4 regions of the Priestia sp. 40 genome follow, and region 3 is predicted to be linked to each of the others. Evidence: riboswitches for the same ligand, from Rfam matches in the RefSeq annotation. Region 3 holds a riboswitch; each other region holds the start of a gene.

Region 1 (5,345 bases), on a different contig from region 3:
CCATTTATGCATTTGAGTTACTCCTTCTTCCTTTTTTTGTTTACCTGCTTAAAAAACCTTTGTACACTTACATTAGAAGATTTACTACTTTTTTTCAACTAATAAAGGGAGATGATTTGATGATTTATCCGTATAAAGAAAAAATGCCTACCATTGCACCCAGCTGCTTCATCGCAGACTATGTCACGATTACTGGAGATGTCACCATCGGTGAAGAAAGCAGCATTTGGTTTAACACTGTTATTAGAGGAGATGTTTCACCTACGATTATTGGTAAACGAGTAAATATACAAGATCAATCAACACTCCATCAAAGCCCAAATGCTCCTTTGCTTATTGAGGATGATGTGACAGTAGGACATCAAGTTATTTTACATAGCTCCATCATCCGCAAACGCGCACTCATTGGCATGGGTTCTATTATTTTAGACGGTGCGGAAATTGGTGAAGGTGCTTTTATCGGTGCTGGAAGCTTAGTGCCTCCCGGTAAAAAAATACCGCCTAATACTCTTGCACTCGGCCGACCTGCTAAAGTGATCCGCACTCTGACAGAAGAGGATTTAAAAGATATGCAGCGCATTCGTACAGAATATGTAGAAAAAGGTCAGTATTATAAGTCTATTAAGAAATCTGATTCTTCATTATAAAGGGAACGTTCCCTCAGAAAGTCATACTGAGGGAATTTTTTTAGTATCTCCACAAACTCTCCAATCATGTTCTATTCTCTCCACAATTGTAAAGAAATTTCCATATTAATTTACATCGTTTTAGTACTGCCTCCACAATTAAAGATTAAACTGAATAATAAAGACGTATTTATTGAAAAGGGAGCGACTCTATGAAAGCCAAGTTAATTCAGTATGTATACGATGCCGAATGCCGATTATTCAAAAGCGTCAACCAACATTTTGATCGAAAGCACTTAAATAGATTTTTGCGTTTACTAACTCACGCCGGCGGAGCCACGTTTACCATTGTGATAGCGTGCTTGCTGCTATTTCTGCATCCTTCATCCGTCGCTTACGCTTGTGCGTTTTCTCTAGCCGTTAGTCATATTCCAGTCGCCATTGCTAAAAAACTATATCCGAGAAAACGACCTTATATTCAATTAAAACATACAAAAGTGTTAGAAAATCCATTAAAAGATCATTCATTTCCATCTGGACATACAACAGCTATTTTTTCGTTGGTTACCCCTCTTATGATTGTTTATCCAGCCTTCGCTGCTGTTCTTTTGCCTCTTGCAGTAACGGTAGGAATTTCAAGAATTTATCTCGGTCTGCACTATCCGACGGATGTCATGGTAGGTCTGATACTGGGCATCTTTTCAGGTGCTGTTTCACTGAACATATTTTTAACCTAATTGATAGGAGGAGTACTAATGAGAATTGCTTTATTTACGGATACATTTGCTCCAGAAGTTAACGGAGCTGCTAAAACACTTTATCAATTTACTCAGTATGTCAAATCAAAGCAAATTCCCATCCAGGTATTTGCTCCTGAATTTGCTCATGATCAGTCATTTTCAACGTATGTTCACCGTTCGCCCAGCATGCCGTTTTTCCTTTATCCAAACAGCCGCTTTTCATTGCCAAACGTTCTAAAAATTAAAAAGCAGCTGCGGGAATTCAATCCTTCTATTATTCATTTGGCCACTCCTTTTACAATGGGGCTTTGCGGCTCCTATTACGGGAAAAGATTAGGTGTTCCTCTTGTCGGCTCTTATCATACCAATTTTGATGATTATTTATCTCACTATGAACTTGAAAAAATGCGTGTACCATTGCAAAAATATATGAAATGGTTTTATAAACCTGTACAAAAAATATTCGCTCCCTCCGAAGTGACCAAACAGCAGCTAGAAGAACAAGGGTTTCACAACGTAGCTATTTGGTCGCGAGGGGTGAATCACAAATTGTTTCACCCCCACTATGACCGCTTTGATATTCGTATTAAATATAATATTAAAAAACCCTACATTTTAACTTATGTAGGAAGATTAGCTAAAGAAAAGAACGCTGATTTTTTAATGAAAATCGCACGATCTCTACCCGATCATATCCGCCATCAAATTCACTGGGTTATTGTGGGAGACGGCCCTTTAAAAGAGCAAATGCAGCAGCAAGCATCTGAGCATATGACATTTACAGGCTTCCTTGAAGGTAAGCAACTTGCTCATATCTATTCATCATCTGATTTGTTTGTTTTTCCTTCAGAAACAGAAACCTTCGGAAATGTTGTACTGGAGTCTCTTGCTTCTGGAACTCCTGTAGTGGCAGCAAATGCAGGAGGCGTTAAACAGATGGTTCAGCACGGGCGAAACGGCTACCTTTGCAAACCTCACTCCTTAGAAGAATTCAGTTCGGCTATTACAGATTTACTCGATGATTTGCATCAGCGGCTTCACTTTGGCCATGCAGCGAGACAATATGCTCTTACTCAATCATGGGACGCCATTTTTCAGCATTTGCTTTCAGAATATGAAGGTGTCGTAGAAAAATCTGCTGCAGGTATTCAGTGGGCATAAAAAAAAATCTCCGTTTTCACGGAGATTTTTTTTATTATTTAGCTAAAGCTTGAGTTTTTAATGCTTCCGCTTTGTCTGTGAACTCCCAAGGAAGCTCTACATCCGTACGACCAAAGTGGCCGTAAGCTGCTGTTTGCTTATAAATTGGGCGACGTAAATCAAGCATTTTAATGATGCCTGCTGGACGTAGGTCAAAGTTTTTGCGTACTACGTCTACTAGTACTTCTTCAGAAACTTTTCCTGTACCGAATGTATCAATTGAAATAGATACTGGCTGTGCAACACCAATTGCATATGCTAGTTGTACTTCACATTTATCAGCAAGATCAGCTGCTACAATGTTTTTCGCAACATAACGAGCTGCATAAGCTGCTGAACGGTCTACTTTTGTTGCGTCCTTACCAGAGAATGCACCGCCGCCGTGACGAGCATATCCGCCGTAAGTATCAACGATAATTTTACGACCAGTTAAACCAGCATCTCCTTGAGGACCGCCGATTACGAAACGTCCTGTTGGGTTAATGAAATACTTTGTATTTTCATCAATTAACTCGTTTGGAACAACTGGATTAATAACATATTCTTTTAAGTTACGCTGAATTTGCTCTAACGTTACTTCTGGGTGATGCTGAGTTGAAATAACAATTGTATCGATGCGAACAGGTTTGTTGTTTTCATCATATTCAACTGTTACTTGTGTTTTACCATCCGGGCGAAGGTAAGGAAGAATTTCTTCTTTACGTACTTCTGTTAGACGGCGAGCAAGTTTATGAGCTAATGAAATTGGAAGAGGCATTAATTCTTTTGTTTCGTTACATGCGTAACCAAACATTAACCCTTGGTCTCCAGCTCCGATTGCTTCGATTTCTTCATCTGACATTTGACCTTCACGTGCTTCTAACGCTTGGTCTACACCAGCAGCGATATCAGCTGACTGCTCGTCGATAGATGTTAATACTGCACAAGTTTCAGCATCAAATCCGTATTTTGCACGAGTATAGCCAATTCCTTTAATTGTTTCACGAACTGTTTTAGGAATATCCACGTAAGTAGAAGTTGTAATTTCACCACTTACTAAAACTAAACCAGTTGTTACGCTTGTTTCACAAGCAACACGAGCATTTGGATCCTTTGCTAGGATAGCATCAAGAATTGAGTCAGAAATTTGGTCACAAATTTTATCGGGATGTCCCTCTGTAACAGATTCTGACGTGAACAGACGACGTTGTGTTGACATCAGTTTTCCTCCTTATAAATACGATACATTGTGATACGGTACTCATTCCCTTATTTTCATTACACGTTAAAAAATATAAAAAAACCTTTCCTTGTATCGAGGAAAGGTATCAAATTCTACATAAGCCTTTCACTCTTATCGATCAAGGTTGTGCCCTTGCATCAGGTTAGCACCTTATCGTCTACACAAAAAAATGACGATGGTTGCTGGGTTTCATAGGGCCTGTCCCTCCACCAGCTCGGGATAAGAGAGTATCCGTTCAAGGACATATAATACATGAAAAAGCGCTTCACTGTCAACAACATTCAAATGGAAATCATCTCTTTATGTTTGAATCTGTTTTAATGTAACATACTCAAATTCTGAAATAGTACACCTTATTAAGAATCATCACTAAGTTTGGTTAATATGACAGATCAAAATGAGGCTTTCACTTAAAATAGCCTCACTTTTTTCGCTTCTAGCACATATACATGTGTCTAAAATAGGTATAACGTACATTTTTTTATAATGCACAAACATTTTTAGTTAAATAGTATAGAATAATTAAATAAATGTGTTATACTAATTATAAATTTCAAACATTAATGAATAAATAATAGCTAAAAAAGGAAGGTAGTGCACATGAGTACTGTTGATATGTCTATCGAATTAAATGGTTTGCTTCAATTAAAAACAACAAAACATCAATTATCTGTTCCACAACTTGTTGAAAAAATTCTAGCTCGACGCGAAGGAACGCTGACTTCTACAGGTGCTGTGTCAGTCGAAACCGGAAAATATACAGGTCGCTCTCCTTTAGATAAATTTATTGTAAGCGATGCTGTATCTTCAAAAACGGTTGAATGGGGACCTGTCAATCAGCCAATTTCTGCTCAGCGATTCGATGCGCTATACAAAAAAGTCTTAACCCACTTAAAGAAGCAGAATGAACTTTTTGTTTTTAATGGATATGCTGGAGCTGATAAAAAGTATCAGTTACCAATTCAAGTAGTTAATGAATTTGCATGGCACAACCTATTCGCTCAGCAGTTATTCATTCGCCCTTCAGCCGAACCAAAAACAAATGATGATGTGAAGCCGTTTACAATTGTAGCAGCTCCAACGTTCAAAGCTGATCCTGAAACAGACGGGACGAATTCTGAAACCTTCATTATTCTTTCGTTAGAGCGACGAATTGTGCTAATTGGAGGAACTGAATACGCTGGTGAAATGAAAAAATCTATTTTCTCAGTGATGAACTTCTTGCTTCCTCAAAACAATATTCTATCTATGCACTGTTCTGCTAACGTAGGAGAAGAAGGTGACGTTGCATTATTCTTTGGTTTATCTGGAACGGGTAAAACAACGCTTTCTGCTGATGCAAACCGTCGTTTAATCGGAGATGACGAGCACGGTTGGTCAAGCTCTGGTGTATTTAATATTGAAGGAGGATGCTACGCGAAGTGCATTCAGCTTTCTGAAGAAAAAGAACCGCAAATTTTCAATGCAATTCGCTTCGGCGCCGTACTAGAAAATGTAGTGTTAAATCAAAATACGAAAGTAGCAGATTACAATGATAATAGTTTAACAGAGAATACT
Region 2 (5,345 bases), on a different contig from region 3:
CTGAAAGCCATTTCTTCATAATAAATAGTCCTCCCTTTATCTTTTATCAATTTTTGCAGTAATCGCATCTCCAATAAGTTGGATAATAAATACAATAATCAAAATTAAGATCGTAGCGGCTAGCGTTACGTCATTATGACTGCGCTGGAATCCTTCTAAATATGCAAGGTTTCCAAGACCTCCAGCTCCAATCACACCCGCCATTGCCGTATAACCGACTAACGCAATGGTTGTTACTGTCAAACCGGAAATCAAAGCTGGCAGCGATTCAGGTAACAGCACTTTAAAGATAATAGTGCTTGTTGTGGCTCCCATTGATTTAGCAGCTTCAATAACACCTTTATCAATTTCACGCAGACCAATTTCTACAAGACGCGCATAGAATGGTGCTGCTCCAACAATTAAAGCCGGTAACGCTGCGTTAGCGCCTAAAATACTTCCTACCAACGCTTTGGTAAATGGAATCAGTAAAACAATTAAAATAATGAATGGAATGGAACGAAAAATATTTACAACTGCTGACACAATGGCATATAAAGGTTTGTTTTGCCAAAGCTGTCCTTTGGACGTTAAAAATAAAAGCAACCCCAATAAAATACCTAGAACAAACGTGGCTATAACTGAAATAGCCGTCATATATAGTGTTTCATTTGTCGCTTGAATAAAATCATCTAAAATAACGTTTGGAAATAGTTTCTCAAGCATTCGTCATTACCTCCACTTCTACCTGCTGCTCATGAATGTATGCAATGACTTTTTCAACTTCTGTTAATTCTCCGTCTAAATGAACGAACAACGTCCCGTATGAACCTGTTTGTGTATGAGAAATCTTTCCTTGCAAAATATTAATCGTTACATCAAACTGTTTTAAAATCGTTGTAATGAGCGGTTGCTCTGCTTTTCCGCCAACAAACGTCAGCTGAATAATTTGCCCGCTTGGATACAGCTCTTTTACTTGTTCAATCGTTTCAAACGTTTCCTCTGGTTCAGAAATCTGTTGAACGAATCGTTTTGTAATCGGCTGCTTAGGTTTTCTGAATACTTCTAGCACTTGTCCTTCTTCTACTACTGCCCCATTTTCCATAACGGCTACTCGATGACAAATTTTACGAATGACGTGCATTTCATGAGTAATCAATACAATGGTTAACCCAAGCTTTTCATTAATATCTACTAACAGATCTAAAATGGAATCTGTCGTTTGGGGATCAAGCGCTGATGTTGCTTCATCACAAAGCAATACTTTTGGATTGTTCGCTAGCGCTCGAGCAATCCCAACACGCTGCTTTTGTCCGCCGCTAAGCTGTGATGGATAAGCATCTTCACGCCCTTCAAGCCCGACCAGCTTAATAAGTTCGTCTACTCGTTTCATTCTTTTTTCTTTTGAAATCCCTGCTATTTCTAACGGAAAGGCAATATTTTCTCGTACCGTACGTGACCACAAGATATTAAAGTGCTGAAATACCATACTAATTTCTTGTCTAGCTTTTCTGAGTTTTCCGCCTTTAATTTTTCCAATATCATTACCTGCTACTTCGACCGTTCCTGTCGTTGGTGTTTCTAATCCGTTTAGCAAGCGAATCAAAGAACTTTTCCCCGCTCCGCTATAACCAATAATTCCGTAAATTTCACCTTGGTTAACGGTTAGATTCACATTATCAACAGCTGTTACTCGACCGCTTTTAGCCTGATAAATTTTTGTAACGTCTGTTAATGTAATCATATTTCTTCACCTTCTTTAGTAAAAACTTGATTATGTTAGGTTGCCCTATAGAATGAAAAAGCCGTAAAACATTTTTCCCCATCAAAAAAGCCTCTCTGCGCATGACAGAAAGGCTCGATATTTAATCCTTTCTCTCATCTTTCAAAGCGCATAGCTTTGCAGGAATTGGCACCATTTCAGTTAGTCTGACGGTTGCCGGGTTTCACAGGGCTCAGTCCCTCCACCTCTCTTGATAAGAGTTCGCAACAATTATTTTGTTTTTGGGAAATATTCATTCATTTATGAACATTCATGAGTGTGATTTTAGCATGTGTCAGATAGGCTGTCAACAGATTTTACCCTTGGGATAATATCCCAAGATTTCAACAGCCCCAACGGTTCGCTCTCTTTCCATTTCTTCATTTTAAACAAACGTTTGATTATCGAAGTTCTTCAAGCACGTGCTCGATGGAATGAAACGCATAAAGTTTTTTTATCATTTCGCCATTTTTCACTTCAATCAAACAAGGTACACTTTCAATGGAAAATAACTCTGCTTTTGAAGGCATATAATTTAAATTGCTCATTCCGATGGTTACATCCGGCAGCATCGCTTCTGCCACGGTTAACATTTTTTTTGCCAGCTGACACGTTCCGCAAAAAGGCGTATGGAAAAAGATAAAGGCTCTTTCTCCTTCTTTTAACTGATCATCAAGCTGTTTTTCGCTCCATTCTTGCATGTTGCTCATTCCTTTTATGTTAAAAATTCTGCATTAACATCGATATTGGCACTCAGTAATACTGTTGCTATGTGATGTCTAGGGGCGGCAGCAACTTCTCGGTACATTTTATCAATATATAAATGCTCTGCTTCCGGAAGCTCTCGTTTAAATTGTTTTCTCAGCTTATTCCCTGAATCATCAGAGTCAACGAGTATGTATACCTCTTTGTTAAACGTACAGTCAATAATTTCATCCAGCTTTGATAAACTAATCGTACCGTTTGTACAAATAATTTCAATTGGTTCTCGAATGATATCTTGAATACGCTTTTTATCTGATTTTCCTTCGACAATAATTACTTTTTCAATTTCAATTAGCCCCATTTTCATCACCCGTAATCGTCAGTTGTATAGTAACATCATTTCTTTATGCTATACAATATTCGTTAATGTATCACAGTTCACCTGTTTTTTAAAAGAAATTTGCAAGAAAGAACTCTTTTAAAAGGCAGTTTAGGCCATATTATTTCCATAAAACAAGAAAAACAGCGGCAGTTGCCACTGTTTAGCACCATCCTGCTTCTTCGTCGCAGTCTGTATATTTTTGCGTTTCACCTTGTTTTTGTACGTCCGCATATTGATAGAACTTATTATTTTCTTGCGAATATCCTTCTTCAAAGCGGTATTCATTGCCGCTTGTCCCATAACTAACTTCACCAATTGGCTGCTTATCAACATATAATTTCATACCGCCGTCATGAAATTTAGCTGTAACGCGATCTGTAACGTCCATTTTTTGTTTTTCAAACATAAAAAGACACTCCTTTAGCTTGTTTACTAATAGAGTGTCCAGTCAAAAACTTTTCATAAAGACAATTTATGGAGGAGTATTATCCTTCGTTTGTCATTTCTTCGTATTGCTCTGCTGTCATCAGCTTGTCTACTTGAGAAGCATCAGATGGTTTGATTGTAATCATCCATGCTTCTTCGTATGGAGATTCATTAACAAGTTCAGGGCTATCGCCTAAGTTGTCGTTTACTGCTACAACTTCACCGCTAATTGGTGCATAAAGCTCAGAAACTGTTTTTACTGATTCAACGCTACCAAACGGCTCGTCAGCTTCTACTGTTGCTCCTACTTCTGGCAGTTCAACGAATACGATGTCTCCAAGCTCAGCCTGAGCGAAATGTGTAATACCTACGCGGACAACGTCTCCTTCTGTTTTTACCCATTCATGCTCTTCAGAATAACGCAAATCTTTTGGTGTACTCATCTTAATCCCTCCAAAATATGTATCGTAATTTGTTTATATAAAAAGCGCCTTCAACGTGGAGAACACTTTCTACAACCTAAAATAACTTCCTATTAACAGTGTAACGTAAAAGGTAAAAATTTTCTATTTGAAAACTTACTTCCACACGTTCTCAAACTGCTCTTCTTTGAAACCAAGCGTTACTTTTTGTCCATCTGTTAGCAGCGGACGCTTAATTAACATGCCATCTGATGCAAGAATCGATAGAAGTTCATCTTCACTCGCACTGCTTACTTTATCTTTCAGTCCTAATTCGCGATATTTTTTACCGCTTGTATTAAAGAATTTTTTTAATTCTAAACCGCTGTTCTGATAATAAGACTGCAGCTGCTCTTTTGTTGGCGGGTTTTCTACAATATGAATTTCTTCATACGCTACTCCATTATCATCCAGCCACTTCTTTGCTTTTCGGCACGTGCCACACTTTGGATATGAATAAAAAAACAATGACATTTCGTCAACCACCCTTTATTTTAAGCTTTTTTCGTATTTTAACACATCCTTTATCATTTACCTAGATAGAGGCTTCTTAAACAAAAAGGAGCTCGTAAAACGAGCTCCTTTTTTCTTAAACTGTGAACTTCTCTACTTCTAGAAGTGTTTTTGCAATCTCGCGCTTTACGCTAATTACATTAATTGGTGTATAGCGAGTTAACTTACGAAGAGACGAAAGCATAACTCTAAGCGTATCACCTTGTTCAACGCCAATTAACGTTTCTTTTGCATCTGCTTCGATTCGATTAAATGCTTCTTGGCAGAATACTTGCGTATATTTTACTTTTAAGCTGTTTTGATCTACTCCTGTTTTGGAAATGGCTTTTTCAGTACGTAAAACAGTGGATTCCATTGCATATACGTTACTAATCATATCGGAAATATTAACGAGAATTTCTTGTTCTTTCTCTAATTCTTTACCGTATTTCTGTGCAGCTAGACCTAAAAGCAAGAGCGCAATTTTCTTCCCATTTTGCACAAGCATTTTTTCTTGATCTAACGGCTCATTCCCTACTTCCTGCGGCATAAGCATCATCAATTCTTCTTGAAGCGTTTGTGCTTTTTGAAGCAGCGGAAGCTCTCCTTTTAGCGCTTTGCGTAAATATGTGCCTGGTACTAAGAGACGATTAATTTCATTTGTTCCTTCAAAAATACGGTTAATGCGGGAATCACGATACAGGCGCTCGATTTCATACTCACTCATAAAACCATAGCCTCCGTGAAGCTGCACCCCTTCATCTACGATATAGTCAAGAGATTCCGTTGCAAACACTTTATTTAATGAGCATTCAATGGCATATTCAGCAATGGAAGCGGCAATTTGCTTTCCGTCTTTTTGCTGTTCTTCGGAAAGCTGGCCCATATGGTCTTCAAAAAGTCCTACCGTACGGTAAACAGAGCTTTCAGTTGCATACAATTTAGAAGCCATTGTGGCTAACTTTTCTTGCGTTAATGAGAATCTAGCGATTGGCGTTTTAAACTGCTGACGCTGGTTAACATATTGAGACGTAATTTCTAACGCACGTTTCCCTGCTCCAACTGCTCCAACTCCAAGCTTATAGCGTCCAATATTTAAAATGTTAAAGGCAATCACATGGCCTTTTCCAATTTCACC
Region 3 (5,345 bases):
TACACGATTACACGCGACTACATAGCATTGATTTTCGATTGCGCGGCTAATGAGCAGTGCTTTCCAATGGGCAAGTCTTGGAGCCGGCCACTGAGCGACAACAAACAAGACTTCTGCTCCGCTGCTAGTATGAACCCGAATCCATTCTGGAAAACGAATATCGTAACAAATAACTCCTGCGCATAAAGACTGTTCAAGTGTAAAAAGATTTTTTGCCGTTCCTGCTTCTAGATAGAGGTGCTCATCCATTAATTTAAACAAGTGCAGTTTACTGTATTGTGATACTTCACGACCTTTTCGGTCAAAAATATACATTGTATTCGTGACGCCTTGCTCTGTTTTTTTCGCGATCGAACCTGCCACAATATTTACTTCGTTCGTTTTGGCAAACTGAGAGATTAATTGCTTGGCCTGCTGTCCTTCATCATCTGCAATTTCGTCTAGTCGCGTCAAATCATAAGCTGTATCCCATAGCTCAGGAAGCACCAGGATATCAGGTTTTTCTTGCAGCGCTTCTGTCATTTTTTGTTGAATATATTTTCGGTTTTTAGTTGGGTTTCCAAACGCAATATCAAGTTGCAAACACGTAATTTTTACACTCACTTTATCATCCGTCCTTTTTTAGTAGTTGAAAAAAATGACTTTACAAGTTGAGTATTACAATATATTATTTGTGACTAGAATTTCAAGAATTTTTTGAGAAGGTGTGCGATGATGAAACAATTTGAGCAATCGGAACTATTGAAAAGTTTACCAAAACAATTTTTTGCATCACTTGTAGGCAAGGTAGGAAAAGTAATGGCCCAAGGGCACGACGTTATTAACTTAGGGCAGGGAAATCCTGATCAGCCTACTCCTTCACATATTGTAGAAACACTGCAAAAAGCAAGTGCTAATCCTATGCATCATAAATATTCTCCATTTCGGGGGCATCAGTTTTTGAAAGAGGCCGTTGCGACTTTTTATAAGCGAGAATACGGGGTTGATGTGGATCCCGAAAAAGAAGTAGCTATTTTGTTTGGCGGGAAGGGTGGACTTGTTGAAATCCCGCAGTGCTTATTAAACCCTGGAGATACAGTGCTGGTTCCGGATCCTGGATATCCTGATTACTGGTCTGGAGTAGAGCTTGCAAAAGCCAAGATGGAAGTGATGCCGCTCACGGCTGAAAATCATTTTCTACCCGTATACGAAGAGATAAGTGAAAGTGCTAAAGAACAGGCAAAGCTCATGTTTTTAAACTATCCGAATAATCCTACTGGTGCAGTGGCAACGGCAGAATTTTTTGAAAACACCGTGGCGTTTGCTGCCAAGCACGATATTTGTGTGGTACACGACTTTGCCTACGGAGCAATTGGATTTGATGGTAAAAAGCCAATCAGCTTTTTACAGACTCCTGGTGCAAAAGAGACGGGAATTGAAATTTATACTCTTTCTAAAACGTATAACATGGCGGGATGGCGAGTTGGATTTGCTGTAGGAAATGAAAGTGTAGTAGAAGCTATTAATCTTCTTCAAGATCATATGTATGTCAGTCTCTTTGGGGCGATTCAAGAGGCAGCCGCCGCAGCTCTGTTAGAATCTCAACAATGTGTGAATGATTTAGTTAAGCGCTATGAATCTAGACGCAATACATTTATTCAAGGGCTTCAAGAAATTGGTTGGAACGTTACAACTCCAGCGGGCTCCTTTTTTGCATGGCTAAAAGTTCCTGGAGGATATACTTCTGAACAATTTTCAGATTTACTTCTTGAAAAAGCCCACGTTGTAGTGGCACCTGGAGTAGGATTCGGAACATATGGTGAAGGCTATGTGCGCGTAGGACTGCTGACGGATGAAGAGCGCATGAGAGAAGCTGTATCTCGAATAAAAAAATTAAATTTATTTTAAAAACGCATTGACAATCCTTTTTGAGTTGGCTTAATATGTAAGAAGTTAACGAGATTAATAACCGATAAATCCTAGCGGTATTTTTTATTTAGTATATAATCTACGAATTCAATTTAAATAAATAGCAACTTTCTTATTAAGAGTAGGTGGAGGGACTAGCCCGATGAAGCCCGGCAACCGACTTAACGCATGTTAAGCACGGTGCTAATTCTTGCAGCAGCAGCTGAGAGATAAGAAGAGCAACGAAAGCCTCTTCTTAATCACAGAAGAGGTTTTTTTATTAACGATATTAAACAGCAAGGGAGTTTTTAGCATAATGAGTGAAATCGTTGCAAGCTACTTACTACATGACAATAAAGGAAATTTTCATAAAAAAGCGGAAGGAATCGCTTTAGGACTAACCATCGGCTCATGGACAGATCTGCCGCTTTTAGATCAGCAGCAGCTTCAAAAGCATAAAGGGCGCGTCGTATCCGTAACTGAGCTTCAAGATTGCGAACGTGTTAACGGATACTTAGGCGGAGAGGTTAAGCAGGCTATTGTCAAAATTGCTTATCCAACTGCCAATTTTTCAAGAGATTTACCGGCTATTTTAGTTACGGTTTTCGGAAAACTATCACTTGATGGAAAAGTGAAATTATTAGACTTGGATTTTCCTGATGAATTATTAGCTGAATTCCCAGGACCGCGCTTTGGAATAGAAGGTATCCGAGAGAAACTAGGCGTTTATGACCGTCCGCTTGTGATGAGTATTTTTAAAGGCGTGATTGGAAGAGATATGACGTACTTAACAACTCAGCTGCGTGAGCAAGCGCTTGGCGGAGTGGATTTGGTTAAAGACGACGAGATTTTGTTTGATAATGAACGAACACCTTTTGAAGCTCGCGTTACAGAAGGGAAAAAAGTACTGAATGAAGTATACGAAAAAACGGGACACCGCACGCTGTATGCTGTTAATTTAACGGGACGAACGTTTGAATTAAAAGAAAAAGCGAGAAAAGCAGCTGAGCTAGGAGCCGATGCTCTTTTATTCAACGTATTTGCTTACGGATTAGACGTACTGCAGGCACTTCGAGAAGATGATGAAATTAACTTGCCGATTATGGCTCACCCAGCTGTTAGCGGAGCGCTTACGCCATCAGAGTTTTACGGTTTTTCAAATTCATTACTTCTTGGAAAGCTATTACGCTTAGCCGGAGCAGATTTTTCGCTATTTCCATCACCATACGGAAGCGTAGCGCTTTCTCTTGAAGACACGACAGGCATTGCCTACGAATTAACGCGTCCTGTGTACAAATATAAGCAGACTTTCCCGGTTCCTTCAGCAGGAATTCATCCTGGAATGGTACCGCAGCTTGTGAAGGACTTTGGAATCGACAGCATTATTAATGCAGGAGGCGGAGTTCACGGTCATCCAGACGGCGCTATCGGAGGAGGAAAAGCATTCCGTGCGGCGATAGATGCAGCACTCTCTCATCAAACACTAGCCGAAAAAGCTGAAGAATCAAAAGAGTTGCAAAAAGCTTTGCAACTATGGGGAACAGTAGAGGTGAAAGCATGACATCGTTAAAAATCTTTTGTGACTTTGATGGAACAATCACAAATAGCGATAACATTATTGCTATTATGAAACAATTTGCTCCTCCGGAGTGGGAAAGTATTAAAGACGACGTGCTAGCACAGCGCGTTTCTATTCAAGAAGGAGTAGGGCAAATGTTTGCCTTACTCCCCGTGGAATTAAAGGAAGATATTATTTCTTATATTTTAAGGACGTCTGCTATTCGAGATGGATTTGATGATTTTATTGCCTATACAAAAGAGCATCATATTCCGCTTTATATTGTAAGCGGAGGAATTGACTTTTTTGTAAAACCGCTTTTGGGAAATCGAGTTGCAGAGGAAATGCTCTACTGCAACGGATCTGATTTTTCTGGTGAGCATATTTCCATTACGTGGCCTCATACATGTGATAAACAGTGTACAAATGACTGCGGCTGCTGTAAGCCAACGATTATTCGCAATTTTGCAGATGAAAGAGATCATACGGTTGTTATTGGCGATTCAATTACGGATTTGCAGGCTGCCAAATTAGCTGACACTGTCATTGCACGTGACTTTTTAATTGAAAAATGCGAAGAGCTATCTCTACCGTATCGTCCTTTTTCTACTTTTTATGATGTCATTCATCATTTACAAGAATTAACAGAAGAGGTGAAAGCATGAGTATCATGGCTCAGCAAAGGTTGCATGAGCTTGCAGATATAAAAGATGAGTTGGCAGAACGCGATTGGTTCTTCGGTACAAGCGGAAACTTAGCAATTAAAGTGGACCAAAATCCGACAACTTTCTTTGTATCAGCAAGTGGAAAAGACAAAAGAAAACGTACAAATGAAGATTTTTTATTAGTTGATCAACATGGAAAACCTGCAGAAGAAACGCATTTAAAGCCTTCTGCTGAAACGCTTTTACACGTTAAGATTTACGAGTTAACGAATGCTGGGTGCAGTCTTCATGTACATACAATCGACAACAACGTGATCTCTGAACTGTACGGAGATGAAGGGCTTATTTCATTCAAAGGCCAAGAAATTATTAAGGCACTGGGTATTTGGGAGGAAGATGCGGAAATTACTGTTCCGATTATTCCGAATTACTCGGATATTCCGACACTAGCAGAAGAGTTTTCTCACCATATAAAAGGCGATCAAGGCGCGATTTTAATTCGTAACCACGGGATTACGGTATGGGGGAAAAATGCGTTTGAAACAAAAAAAGCGCTAGAAGCCTATGAATTTCTATTTAGCTACCATGTGAAATTACTATCACTTAAAGGCATTAAGCCAAAGGTGCATTTATAAAAGGAGGAAACAACAATGGCGCAAATTCGCTTACATGTAAACAATAAAAGAATTGAAACTCAAGAGGAAGTATCAGCTTTTCTGGCAAACAATGAAGTTATTTATGAAAATTGGGACATTACAAAACTTCCAGAAAATCTTCGTGAAAAATATGATTTAACTGATGAAGAAAAAACAGAAATTTTAAACGCTTTTGGTGAGGATATTAAAGATATTTCTGAACGCCGCGGCTATAAAGCGCAAGATGTTATCTCGCTATCGGAATCTACACCAAATATTGATGAATTGTTAAAAAACTTTCAGCGCAAGCATATTCATACAGATGACGAAGTTCGCTTTATTGTAAGCGGTCATGGAATCTTTGTGATTCAAGGAAAAGACGGCGAATTTTTTGATGTTGAATTAGAGCCGGGCGATTTAATTTCAGTACCAGAAAACATTCTTCATTACTTTACATTAATGGAAGATCGTAAAGTAGTCGCTGTCCGAATTTTCGTGACAACTGAAGGATGGGTACCTATTTACGCATAACAACTACTTGTAAAGCATAGGTCATGATCACCCCGCTTTTACATCTAAAAGCGGGGTATTCTTTGGATT
Region 4 (5,345 bases), 160 kb from region 3:
TTTAATAATTGAAGAAAGGTGGTCGAATCATGAATCAAAAAGAAATCCCTCAATACGCTCTGTTTGTAAATGTAAAAGATTTAAAGGAAATGCAAAAAGATATTTGGTCAGAAGAAGCGGTTCAGGCAACGATGAAGTTTAACAAAAAACGCTACGATATTGATTTGCTGCTAAGAGGCTCCCACATTCGAAAGATGAAGAAAAAGTCATATTATATTGAATTTTATTCTCCAAAAATATTTCAGCGCGCCAAAGAAATACACCTAAACGCCGAATACAAAGATCCATCGCTTATGCGCAACAAATTGTCCCTCGATTTTTTCTCCTCTTTAGACGTTTTATCTCCTCACTCTCAGTTTGTCACTCTTAAAATTAATGGGAAAAATGAAGGAATATATCTTCAGCTCGAATCGGTAGATGAACTATTTTTGAAAAAAAGAAATTTAGCGGATGGATCCATATTTTATGCAGTGGACGGAGATGCTAATTTTTCTTTGATGAGCGATTTGGATAAAAGGCCGAAAACAACTTTGTTATCTGGATATGAAAATAAAGCAGTGAGAGAAGGGGATGAGGAAAAATTAGAAAAGTTTATATTTAATCTTAATACGTGGACAAATACAGAATTCGAACAGAATATTGAGAAGTACTTGAACGTCGACCGCTACTTATCTTGGTTAGTCGGTATTATTTGTATGCAGAATTACGACGGTTTTGTCCATAACTATGCCTTCTATCTAAATCATGAAAGCGGGCGCTTTGAACTGATTCCATGGGATTATGATGCAACTTGGGGAAGAGATGTAAATGGAAAAGTAATGGAAGGAGACTATGTCCGCGCACAAGGATTTAATACGCTTACAGCTCGCTTACTGGCGGTGAACAGCATTAAAAAGCGATATATTCAAAAAATGAACAATGTTCTAAATAATCAATTTACAATAGAATACATGAAACCAATCATTTATCAACTGCATGAGTATATTGCTCCTTATGTATTAAAAGATCCTTACGTAAAAGATAACTTGGAGCAATTTTATAAAGAACCCGAATTTATGCTGTCTTTTATAAAAGAACGAACAGCGTATATTAAAAATAACCTTTTGACTCTTTAAAAAGAGATAGATTTATAGGTAATTTATAGGCAACAGTGGATTTTGTTAATAATAGGCAAATGCAGGAAATCAATAGCTGTACATGATACGTATATATACAGTATGAATGACCAATAAGGATAACTAATAAGGAGGAAAAACAATGAGTAACTATTACTACGGCCAAGAACAAGGGCAAAATCAAAATCCGAGCCAAAAATCAAGCCAAAAACGCAGTCGAAATATACAAATGCCTGATAAAGGCTATTCTTCTCACTTCAAACCCCTAAAAGGAAGAGTGGTGACCGTTTATCGTGGAGGACCTGAATCTAAAACGGGTTATTTGGTTGACGTGCAATCAGATTATTTAATCTTAGCAGTAGAAAGCAACAATAACAATAATGGTGAAAATAACAACCAAAACAACCAAAACAACCAAAACAACCAAAACAACCAAAATAATAATCAACAAGAATATACACTTGTATATTATCACTTAGCGCATGTAAAAAGTATTACTGAAGATACTATGTCAAATTCGGCACAAACGTTTACAGGAATTAGTGCAGACTTAGAATTATATCGAGGAAAAACTTTTGCTGGAACTTTATCATTAATGAAAACTAAATATGTGCAGGTTAATCAAGGTGGACCTGAGAAAAAAGCAGGTCAGCTTCTTGATGTCTTAGGTTCATTTGAATCTGCTTATATAGTATTACTCACAGAGGATGACGGTATCATCTATATTAACACTGACCACGTTAAGAGTGTAAGTGAATATCAAAACAACAATGGAGATCAAACTACTCAATCTGTAAATGAACTCTCCGTGAGTCAAGAACCAGAATATATGAAATCCAAGAGTTTCAACGATCTGTTTGCACACCTTTCTCATAAATGGGTATCAATCAATAATGGAGGACCTGAAGCGGTAGAGGGCGTGTTAGTACAAAGTTGAAACGGCACATTTACACTTGTTCAGAACAATCAAGTATTACGCTTACAGCCAAGACACGTTAAAACCATTTGTGTAGGAGCAAAAGGAGCTTTTAAGCAAAACGACAACAATCAAAATAACGAGCAAACAGAAGAAAATGGAGAAACTGAAGCTGCAGAATCTACAGAAGAACGTACAGGAGGCCGTACGGGAGGCCGTACAGGAGGCCGTACAGGAGACCGTACAGGAAGACGTACAGGAGGTCGCACAGGAGACCGCACAGGAGACCGCACAGGAGACCGTACAGGAAGACGTACAGGACGTCGTACAGGAGGTCGCACAGACGATCGCTCTCGAGGACGCCGTACGGGTTCACGCTCTTCAGCACCGGCCGAGAAAGTTATTAAAACGAAAAATTATCGTTGGAAAGCATGATGAAATGGAACATAAAAGGTGCTTATAAAGCACCTTTTCTATCATATAAGAAAAAGGAGGAGAATCAGAATGAGTATGAATAATTATATCAATAAAATTGTAGAGTTAGATATTTCAGGTAAAACGACATTTGTTGGCAGACTTATTGATCTTGGATTAGATATTATGGTTTTGTATAATGGACATGATTATTTGTATATTCCTCTTTTACACATGCATCGTTTGCGGGAAGTATCGGAAGAAGACTATACGGTTTTACGTGAAATAGAAGAGAACTTAATAGAAGAAAGTCAGCGGATTTCTTATCGTAATATTTTACAGCAGGCAAAAGGGAAGTTTATTGAAATTTATGTAACAGGAGGGAAATCATTGCACGGCTATATCACAAGCGTGCTGAATGATTATCTTGTGTTTTATTCTCCAGTGTATAAAAATGTCTTTGTTTCTCTGCATCATTTGAAATGGCTTACCCCTTACAGTAATGAGTTAACCCCTTATTCTTTAAGTGACAAAGAGCTCCCAGTAAGGCCTGCCTCTGCACCTTTTGTCAGAAATTTTGAAGAGCAGCTTAAAAAATATGAAAATCAACTGGTCGTATTAGATTTAGGGGATCAATCAGAAAAGATTGGCGTACTTAAAGAAGTTTCTAATAATATTGTTGAACTGATTACGGCAAATGGAGAAAGTATGTATTGGAAGTTAGCTCACGTAAAATCTGTGCACTTGCCTTAGAAAAAGAGACCTCGCTGTCGTCTCTTTTTTTATGTCCTTATCAGGACAAGTATATTGAATAAACAAATAAGATGATTTAAATTTTTTAGAAAATTATGTTGACAATAAAGAAAATCTTTATTAAAGTTAGTAACAACAAACGTTAACCACCAACAATTATATAGAACTCTTATCAAGAGTGGCGGAGGGACTGGCCCTGCGATGCCCGGCAACCATCAAATGAAACATTCATTTGAACGGTGCTAATTCCTGTGGAACATCAGTATTGTTCTAACAGATGAGAGAAATCGTGTATAAACGAACACTCTTTCATCTGTGAAGAGTGTTTTTATTTTGAGTTAAGGAGAGAAATAGATGAAAATTGAAACTTTATTAGTTCGTTCAGGAGTAGGTCGTGACCCTTCAACAGGTTCTATTACAACACCCATTTACCAAGCATCAACATTTGCTCATCCTGCTTTAGGGCAAAGTACAGGATTTGACTATGCACGTACGGCAAACCCTACTCGTACAGCATTGGAAGAAGCAATTGCTGCTTTAGAAAAAGGAGAGGTAGGAGTAGCATTCGCTTCAGGAATGGCGGGTGTAATGTCAGTTTTAGCACTATTTAAAAACGGAGATCATTTAATTGTATCAGAGGATTTATATGGAGGAACGTACCGAGTACTAAATGAAATCTTTTCAGAGCAAGGAATTACTGTTTCGTACGTCAACACAGCCCATCTCGAGCAAGTAAAAGATGCGCTTCGTCCCAACACGAAAGCTTTATTTATTGAAACACCTACAAATCCAATGATGCACGTGACTGATTTGCCAGAAGCAATTGCGTTAGCTAAACAGCATGATTTGCTTACTATCGTTGACAATACCTTCATGTCCCCTTACTATCAGCGTCCTTTAGAGCTTGGAGCAGATATTGTGATACATAGTGCAAGTAAATACATTGGGGGCCATAATGATGTAGTTGCTGGTCTTGTAGTGGCTCGATGTAGTAGCTTAGGAGAGAAAATTCGTTTTTATCAAAATGCAGCTGGGGCAATCTTAGGTCCACAGGATAGCTGGTTGTTATTACGCGGTGTTAAGACGCTAGCGCTTCGGATGGAAAAGCATAACGAAAACGCACTGAAAATTGCAAATTGGCTTACTGCTCACGATCTCGTGGAAAAAGTGTATTACCCTGGTCTTGAAACACATCCAGGCTATGAAATCATGAAGAAACAAGCAACTGGATTTGGAGGCATGATTTCTTTTGCTGTCTCACACCCTGACATCGTGTCAGTACTTTTAGAAAATGTCAAAGTTATTACATTTGCAGAAAGCTTAGGAGGCGTGGAAAGTTTAATGACATTCCCAGCTCGTCAAACACACGCTGATATTCCGGAAGAAATTAGAAATCGTGTCGGAGTAACAAACTGTTTACTGCGATTATCAGTTGGAATTGAGCACGCAGATGATTTAATTAAAGATTTGAAGGAGGCATTTGATGCATACCAACAATAATAAACATAGATTTGGTACGAACTTAATTCATGCAAATACAGGAATTGACGGTCATTTTGGAGCGGTTAACGTACCTATTTATCAGGTATCTACATTTAACCAAGAAGATGAGACGAACAACGGCCGTTATGACTATTCTCGTTCAGGAAATCCAACTCGTGAGGCTTTAGAAAATACCATTGCTCAGCTAGAAAATGGGTACGCTGGTTTTGCTTTTTCATCAGGTATGGCTGCTATCTCATCGGTGTTATCTATTTTTGAATCAGGGGATGAAATTTTAGTTTCACACGATACGTACGGCGGAACATATCGTGTATTAACACGATTATTTTCAAAGTTTGGTATCAAAACAACTTTTGTTGATACAACGAAGGTTGAGAAAGTAGAAGAAGCTATTACAAAAGATACGAAGGCTATTTATATCGAAAGCCCTTCAAATCCATTTTTACAGGTAACCGATATTAAAGCAGTAGCAAGTTTGGCGAAGGAGCGCAATCTTCTTACAATTGTGGATAACACGTTTTTAACACCTTATCTACAGCAGCCGATTGACCTTGGTGTAAATATTGTGATTCATAGTGCTACAAAATATATCAGCGGCCACAGTGACGTCATTGGCGGTTTAGTTGTAGTAAGCGATGAAAAGC

The links. Region 3 has a riboswitch for S-adenosylmethionine ahead of mtnW (2,3-diketo-5-methylthiopentyl-1-phosphate enolase). Riboswitches for the same ligand answer to the same signal wherever they lie in the genome.
Region 1: linked by a shared signal. The riboswitch ahead of metK (methionine adenosyltransferase) and the one ahead of mtnW (2,3-diketo-5-methylthiopentyl-1-phosphate enolase) in region 3 are both predicted to bind S-adenosylmethionine.
Region 2: linked by a shared signal. The riboswitch ahead of ACO1DI_RS09665 (methionine ABC transporter ATP-binding protein) and the one ahead of mtnW (2,3-diketo-5-methylthiopentyl-1-phosphate enolase) in region 3 are both predicted to bind S-adenosylmethionine.
Region 4: linked by a shared signal. The riboswitch ahead of ACO1DI_RS20470 (trans-sulfuration enzyme family protein) and the one ahead of mtnW (2,3-diketo-5-methylthiopentyl-1-phosphate enolase) in region 3 are both predicted to bind S-adenosylmethionine.

What each region holds. Positions count from the first base shown of each region.
Region 1 covers NZ_JBMPZA010000005.1:1,526,832-1,532,176, forward strand. Annotated here, with positions in the region: gene ACO1DI_RS08945 (alpha/beta fold hydrolase) at 1-12, opposite strand, end outside; gene ACO1DI_RS08950 (gamma carbonic anhydrase family protein) at 120-647, shown strand; gene ACO1DI_RS08955 (phosphatase PAP2 family protein) at 839-1,363, shown strand; gene ACO1DI_RS08960 (glycosyltransferase family 4 protein) at 1,382-2,527, shown strand; gene metK (methionine adenosyltransferase) at 2,562-3,764, opposite strand; SAM riboswitch class I at 3,897-4,014, opposite strand; gene pckA (phosphoenolpyruvate carboxykinase (ATP)) at 4,389-5,345, shown strand, end outside.
Region 2 covers NZ_JBMPZA010000005.1:1,641,874-1,647,218, forward strand. Annotated here, with positions in the region: gene ACO1DI_RS09655 (MetQ/NlpA family ABC transporter substrate-binding protein) at 1-19, opposite strand, end outside; gene ACO1DI_RS09660 (methionine ABC transporter permease) at 37-705, opposite strand; gene ACO1DI_RS09665 (methionine ABC transporter ATP-binding protein) at 698-1,723, opposite strand; SAM riboswitch class I at 1,855-1,962, opposite strand; gene ACO1DI_RS09670 (thioredoxin family protein) at 2,143-2,442, opposite strand; gene ACO1DI_RS09675 (toprim domain-containing protein) at 2,457-2,807, opposite strand; gene ACO1DI_RS09680 (YusG family protein) at 2,989-3,234, opposite strand; gene gcvH (glycine cleavage system protein GcvH) at 3,314-3,697, opposite strand; gene ACO1DI_RS09690 (arsenate reductase family protein) at 3,833-4,189, opposite strand; gene ACO1DI_RS09695 (acyl-CoA dehydrogenase family protein) at 4,305-5,345, opposite strand, start outside.
Region 3 covers NZ_JBMPZA010000017.1:307,079-312,423, reverse strand. Annotated here, with positions in the region: gene ACO1DI_RS21320 (carbon-nitrogen family hydrolase) at 1-603, opposite strand, end outside; gene ACO1DI_RS21315 (pyridoxal phosphate-dependent aminotransferase) at 715-1,887, shown strand; SAM riboswitch class I at 2,018-2,124, shown strand; gene mtnW (2,3-diketo-5-methylthiopentyl-1-phosphate enolase) at 2,204-3,448, shown strand; gene ACO1DI_RS21305 (2-hydroxy-3-keto-5-methylthiopentenyl-1-phosphate phosphatase) at 3,445-4,110, shown strand; gene ACO1DI_RS21300 (methylthioribulose 1-phosphate dehydratase) at 4,107-4,745, shown strand; gene ACO1DI_RS21295 (1,2-dihydroxy-3-keto-5-methylthiopentene dioxygenase) at 4,761-5,276, shown strand.
Region 4 covers NZ_JBMPZA010000017.1:149,523-154,867, reverse strand. Annotated here, with positions in the region: gene ACO1DI_RS20490 (CotH kinase family protein) at 27-1,115, shown strand; gene ACO1DI_RS20485 (hypothetical protein) at 1,345-2,052, shown strand; gene ACO1DI_RS20480 (hypothetical protein) at 2,189-2,494, shown strand; gene ACO1DI_RS20475 (DUF2642 domain-containing protein) at 2,536-3,198, shown strand; SAM riboswitch class I at 3,365-3,482, shown strand; gene ACO1DI_RS20470 (trans-sulfuration enzyme family protein) at 3,553-4,698, shown strand; gene ACO1DI_RS20465 (trans-sulfuration enzyme family protein) at 4,682-5,345, shown strand, end outside.